3 regions of the Paenibacillus odorifer genome follow, and region 3 is predicted to be linked to each of the others. Evidence: riboswitches for the same ligand, from Rfam matches in the RefSeq annotation. Region 3 holds a riboswitch; each other region holds the start of a gene.
The links. A riboswitch is a leader RNA that binds a small molecule or an ion and turns the genes downstream of it on or off. The one in region 3 is predicted to bind cyclic di-AMP.

Region 1: it holds a riboswitch for cyclic di-AMP, as region 3 does, so the genes downstream of both, PODO_RS24920 (TrkH family potassium uptake protein) here and PODO_RS00190 (resuscitation-promoting factor) in region 3, are expected to answer to the same signal.
Region 2: it holds a riboswitch for cyclic di-AMP, as region 3 does, so the genes downstream of both, PODO_RS02615 (hypothetical protein) here and PODO_RS00190 (resuscitation-promoting factor) in region 3, are expected to answer to the same signal.

The regions. Positions count from the first base shown of each region.
Region 1 covers NZ_CP009428.1:5,713,746-5,720,812, reverse strand. The annotation lists gene uvrC (excinuclease ABC subunit UvrC) at 1-694, shown strand, start outside; gene PODO_RS24925 (CPBP family intramembrane glutamic endopeptidase) at 793-2,469, opposite strand; cyclic di-AMP (ydaO/yuaA leader) riboswitch at 2,790-2,967, shown strand; gene PODO_RS24920 (TrkH family potassium uptake protein) at 3,030-4,388, shown strand; gene PODO_RS24915 (potassium channel family protein) at 4,402-5,073, shown strand; gene PODO_RS24910 (LysR family transcriptional regulator) at 5,597-6,499, opposite strand; gene PODO_RS24905 (succinate dehydrogenase cytochrome b558 subunit) at 6,904-7,067, shown strand, end outside.
Region 2 covers NZ_CP009428.1:592,917-599,983, forward strand. The annotation lists gene PODO_RS02590 (ABC transporter ATP-binding protein) at 1-697, shown strand, start outside; gene PODO_RS02595 (ABC transporter permease) at 690-1,970, shown strand; gene PODO_RS02600 (hypothetical protein) at 2,002-2,196, shown strand; gene PODO_RS02605 (hypothetical protein) at 2,658-3,089, opposite strand; gene PODO_RS29815 (hypothetical protein) at 3,151-3,672, opposite strand; gene PODO_RS02615 (hypothetical protein) at 3,687-4,241, opposite strand; cyclic di-AMP (ydaO/yuaA leader) riboswitch at 4,310-4,474, opposite strand; cyclic di-AMP (ydaO/yuaA leader) riboswitch at 4,894-5,083, shown strand; gene PODO_RS02620 (hypothetical protein) at 5,336-5,752, shown strand; gene kdpF (K(+)-transporting ATPase subunit F) at 5,879-5,956, shown strand; gene kdpA (potassium-transporting ATPase subunit KdpA) at 5,969-7,067, shown strand, end outside.
Region 3 covers NZ_CP009428.1:39,843-46,909, reverse strand. The annotation lists gene veg (biofilm formation stimulator Veg) at 1-119, opposite strand, end outside; gene yabG (sporulation peptidase YabG) at 396-1,298, opposite strand; gene rsmA (16S rRNA (adenine(1518)-N(6)/adenine(1519)-N(6))-dimethyltransferase RsmA) at 1,464-2,348, opposite strand; gene rnmV (ribonuclease M5) at 2,345-2,896, opposite strand; gene PODO_RS00190 (resuscitation-promoting factor) at 3,073-4,239, opposite strand; cyclic di-AMP (ydaO/yuaA leader) riboswitch at 4,525-4,754, opposite strand; gene PODO_RS00185 (TatD family hydrolase) at 4,953-5,723, opposite strand; gene PODO_RS00180 (HD domain-containing protein) at 5,775-7,058, opposite strand.

The sequences.
Region 1 (7,067 bases), 1.1 Mb from region 3:
AGCGATCAGCTTAGGCGAGAGCTTGGGGCTTGAACGCTTGAGCCGTATTGAGGCGTTTGATAACTCGAACATTCAGGGAACTAACCCGGTCTCAGCGATGGTTGTCTTCATTGATGGCAAGCCTGCACGAAAAGAGTATCGTAAATATAAGGTTCGTACGGTAGTGGGTGCGGATGATTATGGAACGATGCGCGAGGTCATTCGGCGGCGATATGAACGGGTATTGAAGGAGAATCTTCCGATACCGGATCTTATCGTGGTCGATGGCGGGAAAGGGCAAATCTCCTCTGCTATTGATATTCTGGAGAATGAGCTGGGATTATTCATTCCGGTCTGCGGCCTTGTTAAGGATGATAAGCATAAGACGGCTCAGCTTTTGGTTGGAGATCCGCCAGAACCTGTCGCGCTAGCCCGGGACAGTCAGGAATTTTACCTTTTGCAACGGATTCAGGATGAGGTCCATAGGTTCGCGATCACCTTCCACCGTGAACAGCGCGGGAAGTCCATGGTTACCTCCAAGCTGGACTCAATACCTGGTATAGGTGAGAAGCGCCGTAAAGCGCTGCTTAAGCATTTCGGATCGCTTAAGAAAATTAAAGAAGCCTCCGTGGATGATTTCCGTACACTTTCTATTGGAGAAAAGCTGGCAAGACAAATTCTTGATGCACTCAAGGACGAAGAGCCAACCTCATAGCAATGGTGACAAAAGAAAAAGGGTATCACAGCAGCGACTAAAGCTGCTATGATACCCTTTTTTAAATTTGGTTATAGGATGTACACTATTTTATTTTCTTAAATCAAAGAAGAAGGCTCCACCGGCTTAGTCTTCTGTGGTGGATTAAATCGATAGACGATGTAAGCGACTATGAACGGCATAATAATCGCGAAGATACCCGCGCCTACATTTACGCTCTCCTTCATAAAGATCAGCGTAGCGCCCATCAGGATGCTGTCAAACACGACGTGGCTGAACATGACAGCAATAAATCCGTAACGAAGGAAAATATAACTGAACAGCAGCCCGATTACGGTCAGCTCAATCGGACGGGAGCTGATGGGATAGATCGGATATAACGTATGGCCAAACGCCCAAACCAGCGTGGTGATCAAGCAAGCGACGAAAGTGTTCCGGAACACCTTTTTCAGCATAGGGATTCCGAAAAAGCGATAAATGGCTTCCTCAGATAAACCAGCGAGCCATGCGACGATAGGCAGAAGCCAAGCATATCTCATGTTATAAGGAGATTGGGTGGCGTCTGTAGTAGACCAATTGTGCAAGGTAAACGATAATATGATGAACATAACCGTCTGCACCCCTAGCAGAACGAAAGCCCAGATGTAACCAGCCCGGATACTATCCAACACATATTGTCCATAGCCGGGCTCTTTGGCGCGGGGCCAAGGGTTCATGCCTCCCTCTTTTCGCCATAGGCCATTGCCGCCCACTAAAGAGAAGTAGAGCAAGGAGGACATCAGCAGGCTGTATAAAGCATAAATGATAAACATAATGACAGAGGTAATCTGTGCTTCTAGCCCTTCGCCTGTTGATTCAGGCAGCATATTATAGGTGCTGATCATCATGATTACAAAATAGGCTGAGCTTAGGAATACTCCACGTTTAAAGGAAGTATGCTCTCTTCTAAGAATACTGTAGACGAGTGCCAGAATTCCTAAAATCAGTGTGGGTATACCGTAACCGAATAATGTTAGCTTTTCCGCTAAAGAGGTCTGTCCTTGTACGTAGGAGGTATGCCAAGCTGGTGCAGTGAATCCGGCATTAAAGCTGGATACCTGCTCTCCACTGAAATCAAAATAATAGTGCAATAAGGATTCGCCGACCTGAACAGTACTATCCGTATACACTAGCCCATGGCTTCCTGTATTCGATTCAATTTGTAGCTTGGCAGGATTTACTTCCCATTCCTGAAGCCAAGGACGAGCAAGATTCTCCTTCTGCGCTAGAGTGAGGTCAGCTCCCTTGTCCTCTTTTGCACCAACGGAAGCGATGCCTGACCCCTCTTCGGAGGCAACTTTTGCAGCCTTTGAGAAAGCGACAATCTTACCGTTATACATATTGAGGTCAACGATGATTTGCGGCTCTTGCTCCGCTGAAGGAGTAAGCGTTGCACGAAAGACATCAAAAGGATATTTTTGATCCAATTTTTTCTTGGTGTAGTCCTCCACAAGCTTCTCGCGAGACATATAACCATAAAAGGAAGAGTCCGTCTCGTAAAGTACATTCCATTGATCGTTTGGTGCTTCGGTGTAGTTGAGCTTATGTTCTGCAAATAATATGGCTTGGTCACGGGCTTCTGCCTTGCTAATGACGGTGGTATCTTCACCTGTAGGGCTACTAAGCAGTGAAGGGGAAATCTGAAACATAATAAATAGAATAAGACCGATAATGCCCGAGATGATGAGCCTCTTGGAGAGGGCACGTTGCTGTATGGGCTGGCCGACGGGATTCATGTAACGCCTCCTTGTTATGTACTGACAATATTATGTTCCATTATAGTATTAGTGCCTGGCTGGTTACAAAAAACATTATATGTTCTTTTTATGGGTAATAGAGATAGTATAGAATAGTCATGTGAATTTATACCATGAATTTTATCGTGTTCATTTGTGTACGAATGGTGAGAATCGGTGTAATTGCAGGGAAAACACGGAAAAGTGATGAGAAAAGGTACTCCTTTTGATGCAGTCTCTTTAAACCGCATTTTTTCATGTGAATGAGCATTAATTGTGTCTTTGTGAATTCACTAAATAACGTATATAATTTGTATGCAATTGTATAGTAGCCGAATTTCTGGTGAAAACGGGGGAACCATAAGAAGTGATGAAAAGTGGAGTATACAAGATAAATGGCACTTTCATCAGGGGTGAATTTCGTTCTGGGAACGAATAGGGCAGCCTGCACAGTCCGAATCCGTCAGCTAACCTCGTAGGCTAATTTACTGCAGGAACCAAGTTAGCATTGGTTTTCCAGTGCTTTTTTTGTTGGAATTTTTGATAAGAAGGTGAGCATAGTGGCTTCACAGTTTCGCAGGATTTCTGAATTTAAGTTTCTGAAGCTCTCGCCGCCGCAGATACTGGTGCTTGGTTTTGCATCGATTATTCTGATAGGGGCCTTGCTGCTTATGTTGCCCATTTCAAGCACAAGCGGGAATTCCGTGGAATTTATTGATGCATTATTTACTTCAACTTCGGCAACCTGTGTAACAGGGCTTGTTGTGCTGGATACCGGAACTTCGTTCACGATTTTTGGGAAAACCGTAATTATGATCCTAATCCAGATCGGCGGCTTAGGGTTTATGACCATGGCCACTCTATTTTCACTGGTGTTAAAGCGTAAAATATCTTTGCGGGACAGGCTAATCCTACAGGAAGCCATGAATCAAGGCTCTATGGAAGGAATTGTGCGACTGATCCGGAGAGTCCTTATATATTCTCTTGTCATAGAAGGCTGTGCCGCTTTGCTGCTGTCTATTCGCTGGGCTTTTGATATGCCGTTGGGAAAAGCGATTTATTATGGCATATTTCATGCGGTGTCTATGTTTAATAATGCGGGGTTCGATATTTTTGGGGATTTTCGCAGTTTAACTGATTATGTTTATGATCCGCTTGTGAATATTATTGTGATGTTTCTGATTGTCTCCGGCGGGATTGGTTTTATTGTAATGTCAGATCTGGTGGAGTTTCGGGTAACCCGCAGGCTGTCTCTACATAGTAAAGTTGTCCTGTCCACCAGTACAGGGCTGATTCTGATCGGAGCTTTGGTTATTTTTATATTCGAGTTTACTAACACTCGTACCCTGGGTTCACTGAATTTTGGCGGTAAAATATTATCGGCCTTCTTTCAATCCGTATCTCCCCGTACGGCTGGCGCGAACACAGTAGATATTGCTGGACTTCGGCAGGCTACACAATTTTTTATAGTGATTCTTATGTTTATTGGTGCTTCTCCAGGCTCAACGGGCGGCGGGATCAAGACAACAACCTTTACGATGATGATTGGTGCTGTTATTGCTATGCTGCGTGGACGGGAAGATGTTGTGTTGTTCCGTTATCGGCTGGCTCAAGAGCGCATCTACAAGGCATTAACGATCACACTGCTGGCTTTGTTGTTAATTGCCTCTGTGTCGATGATACTCTCCACAACTGAAGACAGTAATTTCTTGGCAATCTTGTTTGAGACGACCTCCGCCTTTGCTACGGTAGGACTGACTATGGGGCTAACTCCGGAACTGTCAGCGATCGGTAAGATTCTACTCTGTCTGACGATGTTTGCAGGTCGGCTAGGTCCACTAACCTTGGCGTATGCACTCGGTCCCAAACAGGGTAAACCACTGTATAAGTATCCTGAAGGTAAAATAATTATTGGATAGGAGTTAATTAGAAATGAAAGCACAGCAATTTGTAGTAATCGGCTTAGGTCGCTTCGGTTCAAGCCTGGCGCTTGAGCTGATGGAAATGGGCTACGAGGTGCTCGGCATTGACCACCATGAAGAACGCGTGGAGGAAATGAGCGATCAGCTGACGCATACGGTAGTAGCAGATGCTACAGATGAGGGAATTATGCGCTCGCTTGGTGTACGGAACTTTGATTGTGGGATTGTTGCGATTGGTGACAATATGGAGAGAAGCATTCTGGCGGCCATTTTGTTAAAGGAGATTGGAGTCAAGCAAGTGGTGGCTAAGGCAATCTCCATCCTTCATGGCCGCGCACTGTCGCGGCTGGGGGTTGATCGGGTTATTTTTCCGGAGCGGGATATGGGGATTCGTGTGGCACACCAGCTGGTGACGCCCAATTTGCTGGATTATATTGAACTGTCCAAGGATTATAAAATTGTCGAGCTGACCGTGCCATCCTGCATGAACGGCAGAAGCTTGTCCGATTTAAATACAAGAGCTAAATATGGCTGCAGCATTGTTGCCCTAAATAGGGAAAGCGGAATAATCGTCGCTCCAACTGCCCATGATTATTTAAGTGAAGGCGATGTTATGGTACTCATTGGTCCTAATGAAAGTATTGACCGTTTTGAGAGTGAAGTTGTGAACCAAGAATCATAGTAAAAGAAGCTGACTCAAAAGTAGTGAATTCTACTTGGGGGCAGCTTCTTTTTTATGGAGTAAAGAGTAGGAAAAGTAATGGATTTTACTATGCCATATGACTATAGATCACGCGTAGTGATCTGTGCTATTGGGGTGTGCGGTTGACGAGTTGTTAGGTGTGATATTCGTACGGCTGTAGTAGATGATTTGTGGTATCTGTGACGGTGGAATATGGGCGATATGCGTTCTTTGTTTGTACGATGTACAGAGTGGGTGTAACTAATTAGGGAAAACCTCCCTAAAAATAGCCGCTATTCGCTCTAAATGAACGACATTAGGGAATTCCTCCCTAATAAACAGTGGGATTCCTTTATTAGTTACTCAATCAGCCGAAAATTAGGGGAGTTTTCCCTAATTATAAGTCTGCTGAACAGAAATCTCTAAATTTCAGGGAGAAATTCCCTAATTACGCAATAAGTGCTTCACTTATTGCCTCATCTGGAGATCAATAGGTGCGCCCCTTGATTCATTTGGTCCGGCTTTACTGCTCACGTTCTGTCAGAAACATCTCTTCGGTTACTTGCACCAGACTGCGAGCCGCCGTGCTCATGCTTCCATCGTCACGGTAAATCAGGCAGGTGGTCCGTTGAGTCTGCTCCAGCTCCTTGATATGTAAGGACACCAGTCCGCCGCCGTTCAGCAGCTCTGGACGCAGATAAGACTTTGGCAGCAACGCAGCCGCTTTGACAGTCGGAAGCAGCCGCACGATGGCTTCGAAGGAGTCAATCTCCATGCGCACATCGGGATCAATCCCGCAGCGCTGGAATAGATCGTCCGTCAGGCGCCGGTACCAGGTACCCTTTGAGAAGAGAATCATAGGCAGCCGGGATAGATTATCCATGGTTAGCTTGGAAGATAAATTTAAAGGATGCTGCTCTGAGACGACCAGTCGCAATTGATCCTCAAACAGAGAAATGCAGCGTAACCCAGGTTCTTGAATAGAGGAAGCGATCAGACCTACATCTGATTTCCCCTCACTAACTGAGGATACGATCTCATGCGTTCGGCCTGTAATCAGCTTCAGCTCTGCGGTCGGATATTTGTCCATATAAGCGTTAACCAGCGGCGGAAGCGTGGTCTGCAGTGAGGTAAGACTAGCCCCCAAGGTGACAAGCCTTGGCTCCCCCTCTTTGAATTTAGAAAGGGCTTCCAGAAACTTGGAACGCTGCTGCCGTTGTTCAAGCGCATAGGAATAAGTGAGACGCCCAACCTCGGTTAACTCCAGTCGTTTGCCATAACGATTAAACAGTGCGACCCCCAGACGTTCCTCGAGTTTAGAAATTTTGCGAGACAAGGCGGGCTGGGATAGATTGAGCTGGCGTGAGGCCCGGTTTAAGCTGGAATGTTCCACAACTGCTGCAAAAACATCTAAATCGTCAAACATATATTGAGGTTCCTCTCCTAGTGCGATGTATGATCAGTAGTGATGAAATTCATAGCCTTAAGGGTAACTGTTCTTATTACATAAGGAAAATCAGGTTATGTCGGAAAATGTTGTTTCGCTAAATGAGAATTATTATCATATAAAATCTATTCTTATGCGTTTATTGTATAACGTTTAATAATTAGATTGCAATTCCCTTATAAGCGAAAAAAGAGTAACATGAAAAGTGACACAAGATATTCACATTTTGTGAAAAATAAAACTAAGTCCGGTAAACTCTAGGATAACGGTAAATTAAGGAATTATGTCATTGGATTGTCAACGTTATCCTGTGTCAAATGTAGTTCCGGCGGTGAATACCCATTAATGAAAACGCTGTTTTAATCGGAAAGGGGTTACTTTGTATGAAAGGATTTTATTCCAGAAAGATTCATTCCTTGCTAGGCGTTATCCCACTTGGAGCCTTCTTCATTGAGCACATGATGACGAATTTTGCGGCTGTAGAGGGTGGCGCTTCCGGTTTCACTGACAGCGTGTTATGGCTGAACAGCTTACCGCTCGTCTTCTT
Region 2 (7,067 bases), 550 kb from region 3:
TGAACTGCAGCAACTTATGGGTTATCTGCCCGAAGAACGCGGACTATATCCTAAGGTGAAGATCAGCGATCAAATCGTTTACTTAGCCCGCCTGCGTGGGATGTCAGCTAGTGATGCAGATAAGAGCTTGCGCTATTGGCTGGATCGATTTGAGGTTCCGGATTATTACAATAAAAAGATAGAAGAGCTTTCCAAAGGAAATCAGCAAAAAATGGGCTTTATCGCCGCTGTCGTTCATAAACCGCAGATTCTGATTCTAGATGAAGCTTTCAGCGGGCTGGACCCAGTAAACGTGGAGCTGCTGAAAGATACGGTCAAAGAATTGCGTGATTCGGGAACAAGTATCCTTTTCTCTACGCACCGGATGGAGCATGTAGAAGAGCTGTGCCGTAACATTACGATTCTCGATCGTTCCAATACGGTCGTTCAAGGGGATATCCGCACGATTAAGAATGGCTACCCGCGGGAAGAAGTATTGCTGCGTACAGCTAATGAGGTAAAAGGTCTGGAGTCCATCGCAGGCGTTACAGCAGTGAAACGGCTGGAGCGTGGGTATCTGTTATCGATCAGTGAGATCGGTGCAGCACAGCGTATTTTACAGCAGGCGATAGCACAGGGTGAAGTGGAGCATTTTGAAATCAAGGAACCTACGTTAAACCAAATCTTTATCAGAGCGGTGGGTGAATCTAATGAATAAGATGGGGACAATTATCGGCTTTACCTTTAAAAATAAAGTTAGAACGAAATCATTTATGATTACTACTTTGATTCTAGTATTATTGCTCAGCATAGGGATGAATCTTCCCTATATCATCGATCAGTTTAAGGGTGATTCGGCCAAAAGTGAAGTTACTCAAATTGCTGTGATTGCTGAAGAGGGAAATCAGGTTGCAGAATTGTTGAAGGCTTATACTGCGCCAGAGGGCATGCCACAGGCTAAGATAGTACAATATGCTTCTGCGGATGATGCCGAGTTAAAGAAAGCATTAGATGAAGAGACAGTAGAAGGTTATGTTACTTTTGCAGAACCTACTGGTGAAGGGCTTCCACCCGTTACTTATCACAGTAATGATGGAGAACTAAACGGAGATGTTCAAGTTTATCTTCAAAATGCACTTCAGCAAGCAAACACACAATTCATCGTTGGCGACAAGCTGACCTCTGAACAGATTGCTGCAATGTCAACACCAGTGCAGATTACTACACAACAGCTTAACGCAGGCGGTGGCAGTGAAAGCTCTCAGGAGGACACTCCGGCCATTAACTACATTATCGTATATGCCATGCTTATGTTGTTCTTTATGTCCATTATGATGACAGGCAACATGATTGCCGCTGAGATAACCTCTGAGAAAAGCTCGCGGATTATGGAGATTCTCATTACAAGTGCCTCACCTTTAGCGCAAATGTTCGGTAAAGTTATCGGTGTTTTCCTAGTAGGAATATTGCAAATTTGGATCTTTGTCGCAGCGATCGTCGTCAATTTGACGCTCCCGCATAACGCAACCGTATTGGCTGATTTTGATCTCGATTTAGGCCAGCTCAATATTAACTTGCTGCTCTATGGATTTGTCTTGTACGTATTAGGTTACTTCCTCTATGCCTTGATGTATGCGGCTGTAGGTTCGATTGTCAGCCGTACGGAGGATCTCGGTCAGGCGGTAATGCCAATCATGATGTTAGGCTTCGTAGCGTTCTATGTTCCACTGTTCAGTATCTCCAATGCCGATACTCTAGTGGTTAAGATAGCGAGTTATGTACCTTTCACTTCACCATTGACGATGCTGCTCCGAATTGGTGTCGGTGAGGTGGCGATCTGGCAAGTCATTGTATCGCTGCTGATCCTGCTTGTGACTACCTTCATCTTCGGATGGCTGGCAGCCAAGATCTATCGTACCGGCGTACTGATGTACGGCAAACGCCCAAGTATTAAAGAAATCAGAAAAGCAATGAAAGCATACAAGATCTAAGAAGGCCTCATATAACTTTTAAGGAGTGCTAATGATGTCTACAAGCGAACAATATACCATTATGCTTTTAATGAGTTCGGTATCACTGGCTTCGGTTAGTAGAATGCTTCCGGATGGCTCCACTTTTATGGATTTCGTTCAAGGCGTATTGACCGGTGTTGCTATAGTGGGGATGTTGGCAGGATTGTGGATGTACAGTAAGGCGCGTAAGAGTAAGGCACAATAGTAGGTACTGAATTTTCGGGGGGATCCTAACAGCCATTTATGGTTGCTGGGATATCCCCGTTTTTGAGTTGGCAATCTCTTTGTATACGAGCTGATATAGCTAACGGACCCAGCAACACTTAAATGCAACAATCATCGAGATTTGGCAAGATATCGGACACAATAGTCGCTATTGGCATGAAAAACAGTGAATTAGTAGCTCTTTTAACCAAATAGTTGCACTGGAGTCCGATACTATGCTCAAAAGGCGATAAACGTGCAAATAACGATATCTGGGTCCGTAAGCCTTGCCTTGGTGGAAGATGATTAGGGCCTGCTTGAAGACGATCCGAGACGCTCATCGCTCGGGATTTCTACTGGAGTCCGAACGCCGGCCAAATTTGAGGAAAAGCTTCAATTAAAGGCTCCTGAGTCCGTTAGATGCTTCATGCGCTTAAAGATCGTCTGAATTCTAGTCAGTGACTAAATTATAGAAAGATTTGCGCTCGTTCGTATATCCGCTTGGTCGGTCATCTGCTCCCGTACAGCTCTAAGCTGTGCTTTCAGTGCAGGAACACTTTTTTGCAGAATAATGCTTATTTGAGAAAGAGGCAGCTTTAAGCCGTACCACAATACCTTCACAAGCTGTTCCTCCCAAGGTAATCCCTTAGCCGATAGAAGAGAGCGCCGGGCAAAAGAATCAGCACACTGGCGAATACAAGTGCGGTAAGCGTGGATAGAGAATAACTGAGGGTCGAAGTTATCCTGACGATATATTTTATGAAGCTCTGTGAAGGTGCGGATAGTAACCTTGTCTGCCTCATTAGATTGTTCTAATAACATGGAACTGAGTACGTAGACTTCATTAGTATACTTTTGAACACACTCTGCAAATTTAGCACTGTAGGTGGACACGGGAGGTAAGGGGTCAGGCATGGTGAACACGATCCTTTCAGAATGAGAGATTTGCTTGAATCTATAATATAGAAAAGTAAGAGATGGATTTATTGATAAGATCGGCGGTGTCTGGTTCCGGGCAACTGTGTTTCTGCTGGGAGGCAGTGGAAAAAGCTTTGGAAGGTTTGTAGTAGAGCCGTTCACTTCTGGAATTGCTCCCCCCAGCTGCAACACTGTACAGACGCCCTTGCTGAATATGCCCTGCCAAGGATTTACCCTGGAGCTTGGCCTTTAAATCCTGCAAAGCACCCTGAACTAGCTCAAGCTTAACCTGCTCCCAATCTGAACCTTCGCGGCGGACCTTATCCAGCGCTTCCTCAAGACGGCAATGACAGATAGCCCGTAAAAAAGAACTCCATTTAATGAGATCGAAATTTTTGGTGTTGGCAGAGATTAGACAAGCCCCCCAACTGCAACCTCCCTTACAGGTGAGCTTCAGAATACCATAACGGCAGCCTTCAGCCCCTTCCATTCCATAGTGAATAGGCTCGGGTTCATCCAATACAAATACTTCAATGCGGGATAGTCTGCGCTGGTCCATAGTAGGGTTCCTCCTTAGATTTCCAAAAGCTTTAAGTCTACATGATGAGTGACACTAGCCTTTTCTACACAAGCGAGCATTTCCATTTTATTCTCACAGACTGCGGTATGCTCTAGCCATAGTCGGAACTTCTCTTTCCGTATAACAGATAGATGTAAGGGAAAGGTGCTGCGGGATCTCAAGACATACCAACCGGCGCTTACATCTTTCCAAGGCTCCTTGAAGGCTGTAAACCACGGGAGTTTTTGATGCGATGACCAATCCTGCTGCTGTTGTTGTTCTCGAATTTTTTTATATATTTCATATACAATCTTAGAGTCTAAACAGTCTTTACAAGAAGAAGGTGTACTGAATTGGCGAAGGGCTTGGATCTGGTTCTGGCCAAATGCATAACCTACAATGTATCTGTGATTATTTTCTTCGAACCACAAGGCCCCGAAACAAACGTAATTTAGACTTATCGGCTCAAGCAGCCCTTGATGTATCCCTAAATAATAGTGCTTCAAAACATTCACCCCATCCAGCGTGCTATCACCTAACAGGCTCAGGTAACGCAAAAACCGCAGCAAGAGGAGGACCTCTGCTGCGGTTTTGGATTACAGGCAGATATACCTGGGCCAAAGCGTGGCGGATCAAGGGTCTCTCTCTTTACGCTTACGAGGTTAGCTGTCGGATTCGGACGGTGAGAGTCGCCCTACCTATTGAGACTTACGCAGTCTCCTTTGGATTCACCCCAAGTAGGCCAGGTGGCCTGATGGTTCCCCCGTTCCCTGCGAATGCAGGAACTCAGCGTTGATTGTTTTTCATGAATTAGATTCAACCCGAATCATACTCTTTTCAAGATTTTCTGTAAAAAACGGAAAATGTTCTTTTAGAGCGATTTTAACCATATCCTGCCGACTACGACTGAAAAACGAGGTAAATAGGTATTTATGGCGTGTTATCGCGCCTCTTTCTCGCTCAACCTCAGCTTCTTGCGTTTCAACCTATAAAGGGAATTTGCAGTATTTTCACCCTAAAAAGGTGAATAAAATCACATGGGTTATAGATAGCGATTAAACGCTTGAAACTCGAGTAAACAAGAGATATAGAGAGATTAGATATCAAGTAAGCGCTATCTAATGGGAAAATAGTTTTTAATTTGCATTATTTTGGCATCATTCAGGTTTTACAAGTCTTCGTGCATAAGAGTATGATTACTCCTGTTTCAACGACAATCGAATATTTGATCCGCTTAATTTCCGATAAGGAAAGCGGGGGAACCAACAATCGGCAGCCGATGTGAGAGTCGGAAGCTGATTATGGGGTGAATCCTGTAGAGGGTGCGAGTGAGCTCGCATCTATACAGGTAGGGCGACTCTCACCGCCCGAATCCGACAGCTAACCTCGTAAGCGTATGGAGAGAGGATGAGTGCAATGTGACCGCTAGCGAGCCACAGAGGAGATCCTTTGTGGCTTTTTGCTGTGCTCTTAGAAGCAAAGCATTTATGGAGGCCTCCCCCAAGAGGTCGCTAAATTCATCATTAGCGGTATTTGTAAGGCAGCGTCTAATGACGTGACACAACCGAGCTTTAGGTTGTGCCCGAAAATGACGATAGGTCAACATCCTTTCGGAGATTTTCGTTGCCTCCTTGTTGTAAATGAGCAGGAGGAGAAAAAAGAGATGACGGATCAGAATGAATATGTGCTTGTATGTGCGCCTACAAAGGCGGGAGAACATTTCATTAAACTTCTGAAGTTCAGGGGTATTAAGATGGCGGGATTAACCAACAATCTGGCTGAGAAAGCTTTACTAGAGGAGCTCGGAATCGAGCAGGTTATTCTAGTGGATACCCGCCATCAGAGCACTTGGTTTCGCCCATCGTTCCCGGTAGGCAGGGTATATCTGTTTGAGAGCAGCTTTCCGCTTTGCTGCCGCTATATTCAGATGTGCCGTACCTGGACGACACAGCCAATTTTTGTGATTACAAGTTCTATAAATCCTAGATTGGTCTATAAAAGACTTGGTGCGAGCTATGTAATCTATTCCCATAGTGGTGATGCTGATTTTCTAATCGATAGATCACCTCATCAAGGATAATGGAAGGAGTGCGGAAGATATGATGGATCTGTATATGGTGGCTTCGTTAGCTGTAATTTACGGGTTATTTTATGGCTTTATGCGCTGGTGCGCAGGTGTAGTTGAGGATACGGGGAGGGATAAGCTGTGATTCTAGTAATCGCTGTTACCCTACTGTTGTTTATATATCTGGTTTACGCGTTGATTCATCCTGAGAAATTTTAAGGAGGGGCATTCATGGGCATTTTGCAAATAGTCGTCGTAATTGTAATTCTCATCTTGTTGGTCAAGCCGATGGGGACGTATTTATATCATGTATTTTCTAACGAACCAAATCGTACGGATCGCTGGTTTGCAGGCACAGAGAAAGGTATTTATAAGCTGATCGGCCTGAAAAAACGGGACGGAATGTCCTGGAAGAAGTATGCACTCAGCTTTGTTTTAACTAATATCGTACTGGTTGCTTTCAGTTATATTTTTCTAAGATTACAGCGGGGATTGCCGCTGAACCCGAATGGAATTGCCGATATGGAACAGACGCTTTCATTTAATACGGTGATCAGCTTTATGACCAATACGAACCTGCAGCATTATAGCGGGGAGACGGGACTATCGTATTTTTCACAAATGGCAGTCATCACGATGATGATGTTCACGTCTGCAGCGAGCGGATTTTCTGTTGCGGTTGCTTTTGTCAGAGGGATTACAGGACAGAAATCAGTCGGGAATTTTTTTGAGGACTTCGTAAAAGCACATATTCGTGTATTCATCCCATTAGCTCTGCTAGTTTCATTGGTGCTGGTAGGGTTGCATGTGCCACAAACGCTCAAGCCATCGCTTGAGGTCACTACACTCGAAGGGCAGACGCAACAAATCGCTATCGGTCCAGTCGCTTCTTTGGAGTCAATTAAACACTTAGGTACGAATGGTGGCGGCTTCTTCGGAGCCAATTCAGCGCATCCTTTTGAGAACCCTAATCCACTTACGAACGTTCTGGAGATTCTCTCTATGTGGATGTTGCCAGCCTCTTTGCCATATATGTACGGATTGTTCGCTAAGAACAAACGTCAGGGCTGGGTGATTTTCACAGCAATGATGACCTTGTTCGTTCTGCTGCTGGGGCTGAATTATTATGCGGAAACTAAAGGGAATCCCGCTATTAATGCGCTGGGGATCGAGTCTTCGCAAGGCAGCATGGAAGGTAAAGAGGTGCGTTTTGGTATCCCGCAATCTTCGCTGTTCACTTCGGTAACAACGGCAGCTACGACAGGTAGTGTTAACAATATGCATGATACGCTGACACCGCTGGGTGGCATTACCCCTCTGGCCCTAATGA
Region 3 (7,067 bases):
TCCAGGACACCTGTGCGTTCAACGGTTTTACGACGACCTCCGTTTGCACGCAATGTGATCTTATGACCGACGTGAGCTTCAAGACTGCGTTTGATTTCCAACAGCGCGTTATTAGCCATTACCTGACGACCACCTCTTTTCTTGTCCATTATACAACTTTTTCAGGACAATGTCAAAGCAAATAAATAATTAATTATAGTTGATGCATATTTCGTTGTCAACGGAATTTTTTTGCGGGAAATCAGCGCCGGACTAATATCCTTGTTATCTGTAATATAGGCATCACAAAGAAAAAAAGAAAGGGTTAAGCTCAGCGCTCACCCTTTCTTTCGGATATTCTATTCAGCCCATTCAAATTACCTATATTCCTGAAACCATAGACCTATCTCTGCCGCTTAAATGGCTGATGGTGTCACTTTTAGCGCCGACAGATTCTGCAGCCGCGGCATTCCGATACGGAAGCTGCCACGGGTCTCAACACCACCAATACCCTGATTACCGCTGATGGTATTATTCAGAACATCACTAAGATTTACAGTATCCCTGATGGAAGTAAAGGATGATTTTGCTGCTACATAAACGGGATCCAGAGCATGGATCAAAATTCGACCAGGTGAACTGGCAAAATTAGCCCCAGCTCCAAGTAATGCCTCGAAATGAGATTGGCAAGCACCGGCAACAATAGTCAACGCATCAAAATTCCGCTCATACTCCCTAGCTACCCTAATAGCAGCTATAAAGTTTTGCGAATTTTTATAGCTATTCAGACTATACAGATCGTAAGTATGCTGTTGCTTCAATACCCCATCATGACCAGTGATCACTACAATGTCTGGGCGTACACGGGGCAACAGCCGGTATAACGTATCAGCCATTGCAGATTCATGAACATGATGCCCTTCAGCGGGAATCCGCAGCTGCTCGTATAAGCTAAGGCTCTTATTCAAATATGCCGGATCGCCATCCAGATGCAGTACTTTACCCGGCACTTCAAAATAAGGAGCTTCCTTGGACGGTGGAGCCCATGTCCCCTCTGTTAGGGTTCCCCCGCTCCGCTGACTTTGCTCCTGACGGTCCTTCCGCAGCTGTGTCAGTGATTCCTTCGCTTTGATCTGTGCTTGCTGTCCCCGTTCCGTTATTCGGGTAGGAGGCACTTGAACCAGGTCATCCAGAGGAGAATCCGCCAACAGGCGGAAATCTGTGCCTTTAATGACGGCTCTATCCTGCACAATATTATCTACACGAAATGTTAAATCACCGCCATAAGATTTGCGAACGACCAAGTCTCCTAAATTCATTACAACCACCACCTCTACCCCATCGTATGGGCAAAGGCCTCAGTTGGTTCATAACTCGCCATATTTTTAAAATATAAGAATGTATAATGCTCCACCAGAATAACATCCTTATATTTCTACGAGAAACGGTTGTCGTCCTTTAAGACAACAACCGTTTCTTATTGCTTATTCAATTCCAGCGGCTAGCAAAACACCGCTTAAGCGGGCGTATTCTTCAAGACTGAGTGTTTCTCCGCGACGGGTCGGTTCAATACCCGCTTCTGCGAGTAAAGCCTCCAGCTGCTCACGTCCTTGTTCAGGGAAGTAACGAGCCTTCAGATTGTTAGCAATCGTCTTGCGGCGCTGTGTGAAAGAAGCGTGAACCACTTCAAAGAAATGCTTCTCACTCTCCACCTTTACCGGAGGATGCTCTCTAACCTTCAGACGGATAACAGCAGACTCCACATTAGGTTGAGGGATGAATACCGTACGCGGCACGATACAGACGAGCTCAGGCTCGCTGTAGTACTGCACGGCAATGCTAAGACTTCCGTATTCCTTTCCACCTGGAGATGCAGCCATACGCTCCGCAACCTCCTTCTGAATCATTACAACGATGTTATCAAGGGGAAGCTTCTCTTCAAGCAGCTTCATCAGAATCGGAGTAGTCACATAATAAGGCAGGTTAGCAACCACACTGACCTTGTTCACAGTGGTGAAATCTTCCTTGAACATTTCCTGCAAGTTCACATTGAGGACATCATCGTTACGAACCTTAACATGGGGATAAGGGGAAAGTACGTCTTTTAATATTGGAATCAGTCTACGGTCAATCTCTACGGCAGTTACAGCACCGGCTGTTAGTGCCAGACGTTCCGTCAGCGCTCCAATTCCCGGCCCGATCTCCAGCGCCCCAGAATCGCTATCTAGTCCAGCAGCGTCTACAATCTTGTCCAAAATATTTTGATCAATCAAAAAATTCTGTCCCAGGCTTTTCTTAAACTTGAATCCATAACGTTGAATAATCTCTTTGGTCCGTTTTGGAGTCGAAATTTCCTCTCTACCACTCATGAAGTAATGCCTCCCTGATCAATTTGGGCGAGAGCCCCGGCAAATTCCTCCCGCGTAATCCCAAACATCGCCAGCCGCTTGTACAGCTGTTTGCCGTTACAATATCCGATTCCAAGCAAATTACCAAGCGCCATACGTCTTTCAGCAGCCCGAGGGTGTACAAGCATTCCAGCGGCCATAAGGTCATCAATACCAATCAAAGCAGGTGCTCCTTCAAAAGAGGTATGTACATTACGCAGCGCATGACGAATCGCCTCTGGCGATGCATTCTCTACACCGATATCCCCTTTTCGAGTTGCGTCCTTCTCCGGAATAAAAGCATGCTTGCAGCCCGGCACCTTCGCTGAAACGATTTTACGAATTCGCTCCCCAGCATGGTCCGGGTCCGTAAGAATAATAACCCCTCTGCGTTCCATAGCTAGCGCAATCTTCGCAATTACAGTCCGGTTTACAGCAGAGCCGCCTGTCTCAATCGTATCTGCTTCCACAGCACGCTTAATGGCTACGGTATCGCTTTTGCCTTCAACGACGATTAATTCCTTAATCATATTTCTTGACTCCTTCCAAAAAAAGCAAAAAGAAGAGGATTCGCTCCTCTTCTTTTGGTTAAAGAATGTATAAGTGATGAGCGGTTGCTCTGCGATCAACGAAATGATCATCCAGCGTTCCTTAACGGTTATCATCACTATAGCTTATCAAAGGATTTTTTGCAAAAGCTTCAGTTCTAGTTAAGCTCTGGTTTCACAGGTCCAATCACATATACGGTACGTGATTTACGGCCGAAATTACGAGCATGGCTCAGGGAATCATAATAGACATCCACTTTATTGCCTTTAATGGCACCGCCAGTATCCTCTGCACGGCGGAATCCAAGCCCATCGATATAAACCCACCAGCCAATAGGAATTACATTCGGATCTACTGCAATTGTACGACCTTCCGTTACGCGTGTTCCGGAGGCAGTTTTAGTACCTATTCCTGGCTCTTCTGACGAATAAGCTGTCATGGAGACGTTCTTAATCATCTTCTTGTACTCAAAGTCTACGCCAGCCTTGCTTGTGACGTTCTTAGTCTTAGCGCTAACTTTAGTCGTTTTGGAGGTAGTGCTTGATTTGGAAGTTGTTGTAGCTTTAGCAACTACAGTAGGCTTAGGAAGTGCTTTAGTACCAACGGCAATGATCTTATCTTTTGTTACCGTTTGTACTTCCTTGCCGATCATGCGCATAGAGGCCAGTTCTCCGTCTTGATAGATCTTTTCAATATGCTGAACCATGACGCCTGGTTTGCCTGCCTGTGCCACTCTAACTGTTCCCACAGTAAGGGAGGGATCTGCTGTCTTAATAACACGGAAAGGTAAGTTAGTTGTTCGCTGTACCGTTTGCTTGTTGATACGAACGATCTTAATCTCCATGTCAGCAGAGATGGTGGTGTCTAACGAAGGAAAAATCTTATCATAGCCTTCTAGGTTGATACCCAGTTTGTCAATCGCCTGACCGATGGTGTCTTCGGTCGTATATAACGTTTTTGTTGCTCCGTCCGCAGTAAGGCTAAATTTCTGCGCACGATTGATAACGACACGGTCACCGTCTTTTATTTCATCACTCAGACCTAAAGATAATTCATCATGCGGCTGCAGCGAAATTTGCTCTTTCTCCAACACATCACCAAGAAGTGCTTCTCGCGTTTCAAGTGTCTGTGTTTGCCCGTCTATTACTAAAACAAATTGTTTGTTACTTTGACCGTGTACGTACAGCAGAATTAACAGCGCGATTGCGATTGAAATCACACCTGCAAGTAAAAGTACGCGAGTATTTACTTGCTCCCACCGTAATGCGAAAGACCTGCTGGATGACTGCGAATCATGGGATACCTCTGGTTGGAATAAGCCCATTCTCTCCATCCTCCTTACATAGCCTCGTCGTCAATTTGTATATCATGAGGACTGAATTTCTTTGACGAAACTATTTGAGATTGTCACAGGATACGCACGTATTAACTTAGCGTCTCCTGCTCATGGATCGCCTGCTCGGCACAGCTACTCCCACACCTGTTATATAACAGTATGCGGGCAACATTCAGTTTATTCAAAAATAAAGAAGCCTAAAAAGAGTTCTCTTGAGGACTCTTTCGTGGCTTCTCCGATGTCAGAATACGCGGGAATGTTTGTGCACGAGGTTGCCTCTCTTACTTGCGCTTACGGGGTTAGCTGTCGGGTTCGGACGAAAGAGAGACGCCCTATTTCAGGTCACCCGCTCACGGCGGTTGCCCTTAAATTCACCCCAAAGACCACGTGAAGAAATCAAATATTGTTCTGCGGCAATTCCTAGTCGTATTCAAGATACAGGCATGCGGCAGTTCAATATTGGTTCCCCCGTTCTCCATACGGAGACTCAGCGAGACGATCCATGAATCAATGGCTGTCACAATAACAACAGCTCACATCACTGAAAAGATGATATCCTGTTTTGATGCATGTTGTAAAGGACGATTCAACCACGTTTAAGCAAATATATGGTTAAAATATTGTAATAATCAGCCGTTTTTATATTAAAAAAGTTTAATATATCGGCTATTCTCTATTTTTCACCCGTTTTACTCCTGTTTTCAGACAATCCCAAATCGTTCCAGTGCGTTCGCATACGTAATTTTAGCCAATTCTTCCCATGTTAACCCTTTAATTTCAGCCGCAGCCTCTGCTACTAACTTCACATGAGCACTCTCATTTCGCTTGCCACGGAAGGGGTGTGGAGTCAAATATGGAGCGTCTGTTTCGATCAATAATCGGTCCAATGGCGTCTGTGCAAGCACCTCTTTAGGCACTCTGGCATTTTTGAACGTTATCGGTCCTCCAAATGACAAATGAAATCCAAGGTCTAGACACATTTTTGCTGTTTCCCAGCTGCCTGAGAACGAATGCATCACGCCACCAATTTCATTTGCTTTTTCCTCCCGTAAAATCCGTACAACATCTTCATGAGCATCACGGTCATGTATACAGATTGGCATTTTTAGTTCACGGGCTAGTCCGATTTGTTTGCGGAAGACCTCCTGCTGCACATCCTTGGGAGAGGTATCCCAATAATAATCCAATCCAATCTCTCCGATGGCCACCACTTTTTCATGGCTGCAAAGAGAGGCGATCCAATCGAGGTCTCCCTCTTTCATATCAATCGCATCCTGTGGATGCCAGCCCACCGCTGCATAAATATAATCATAAGATTCAGCCAGCTTCATCGTTGAAGGGATCGTTTCCCGATTAAATCCAATATTGATCATCTTGCTAACTCCGGCCTCTACTGCACGAGCAATAACTTCCTCGCGATCCTCGTCGAATTGAGGCGCATCTAGATGTGTATGTGTGTCGAACAGATACATTTTAAAGCTCACTCCTTGTTGTTTTTATCAATAGTTCCATAAATATTTGTATTATTTTGCAAAAATCTCTGCTACAGAAGAGGGCAAGCGTGTAAGGGCTTTTTTCAGCTTATCCTGTGGGAAATATAGATGATATCTGCCACGATGAATTCCGCTTATTGAGCGCACAATATCCGATACCTCTGAAATTTCCCGCAATTGCTCATTCCGATCAAGCAGTAAAATTTGATTATTGTCGAAGGCTGCTCCTGGACGGAACACATCATAAGGCAAATCTGTCGGATAATCAATCTCTAGGTCATATTCTGGGTTAAGTCCCACTCCCGCAAAACTGCTGCGGATTTCCGTAATCATATCTGTATCCAAATTCTCAATCTCTACATATTTATACAGTTTACGATGAATAAAACGGGTACACAAGTCGCTTAATAACTCATCTTCTTCAAGTGTCCATTGCATAAAAGCAGTCTGTACCAGTGCCTCATCAAGCATTAAATATTGCTTCACTGTTACTTCTCCTCGAAAGAGATCTTCCAGCGGAGCGATCATAAAGCGAAATTTGTACCCCTCTTGAAACAATTCTTTAGCTCTACGGAAGATTTGACGCAAAATAATTTCAGAGCTGCGCGTCACCGGATGAAAATATACCTGCCAGTACATTTGATAACGTGACATTAAATAATCTTCAATGGCATGCATACCTGATTCTTTTACTACAATCCGCCCATTATAAGGACGAAGCATTCTCAAAATCCGATCAATGTCGATGGTTCCATAGTTTACACCTGTATAGTACGCATCACGCAGCAAATAATCCATACGATCAGCATCCAGCGGACTGGAAACCAAATTGACAACAATTTCATGCTCATAAGTCTTAGAGATAACTGAAGCTACTTTACGAGGAAAATCCTCCTCCACATCACGCAATATTTCGGTAATCTCCGTGTCCTCCAAAATAATCCGGCAGGTCCAATCCTCATGGTTCATTTCAAAAGCTTCTTCTATAGAATGGGAAAATGGGCCATGCCCTAAATCATGCAGCAAAGCCGCACACAAAGTAAGCAAACTTTCTTCAGGAATCCAATCCTTATATCCGCTGCGCTCAAATTGCGAAATGATTCTTCGTGTAATTTCATATACTCCTAAAGAATGAGAAAATCGACTATGCTCTGCACCATGAAAAGTGAGATATGAGGTACCTAACTGGCGAATCCGGCGTAAACGCTGAAATTCTTTTGTATTAATTAGTCGCCAAATAATCGTGTCCTGTACATGAATATAATTATGAACGGGATCCTTGAAAACCTTTTCTTCCGTGAGCGGCTGCTTCATGAGATCAAC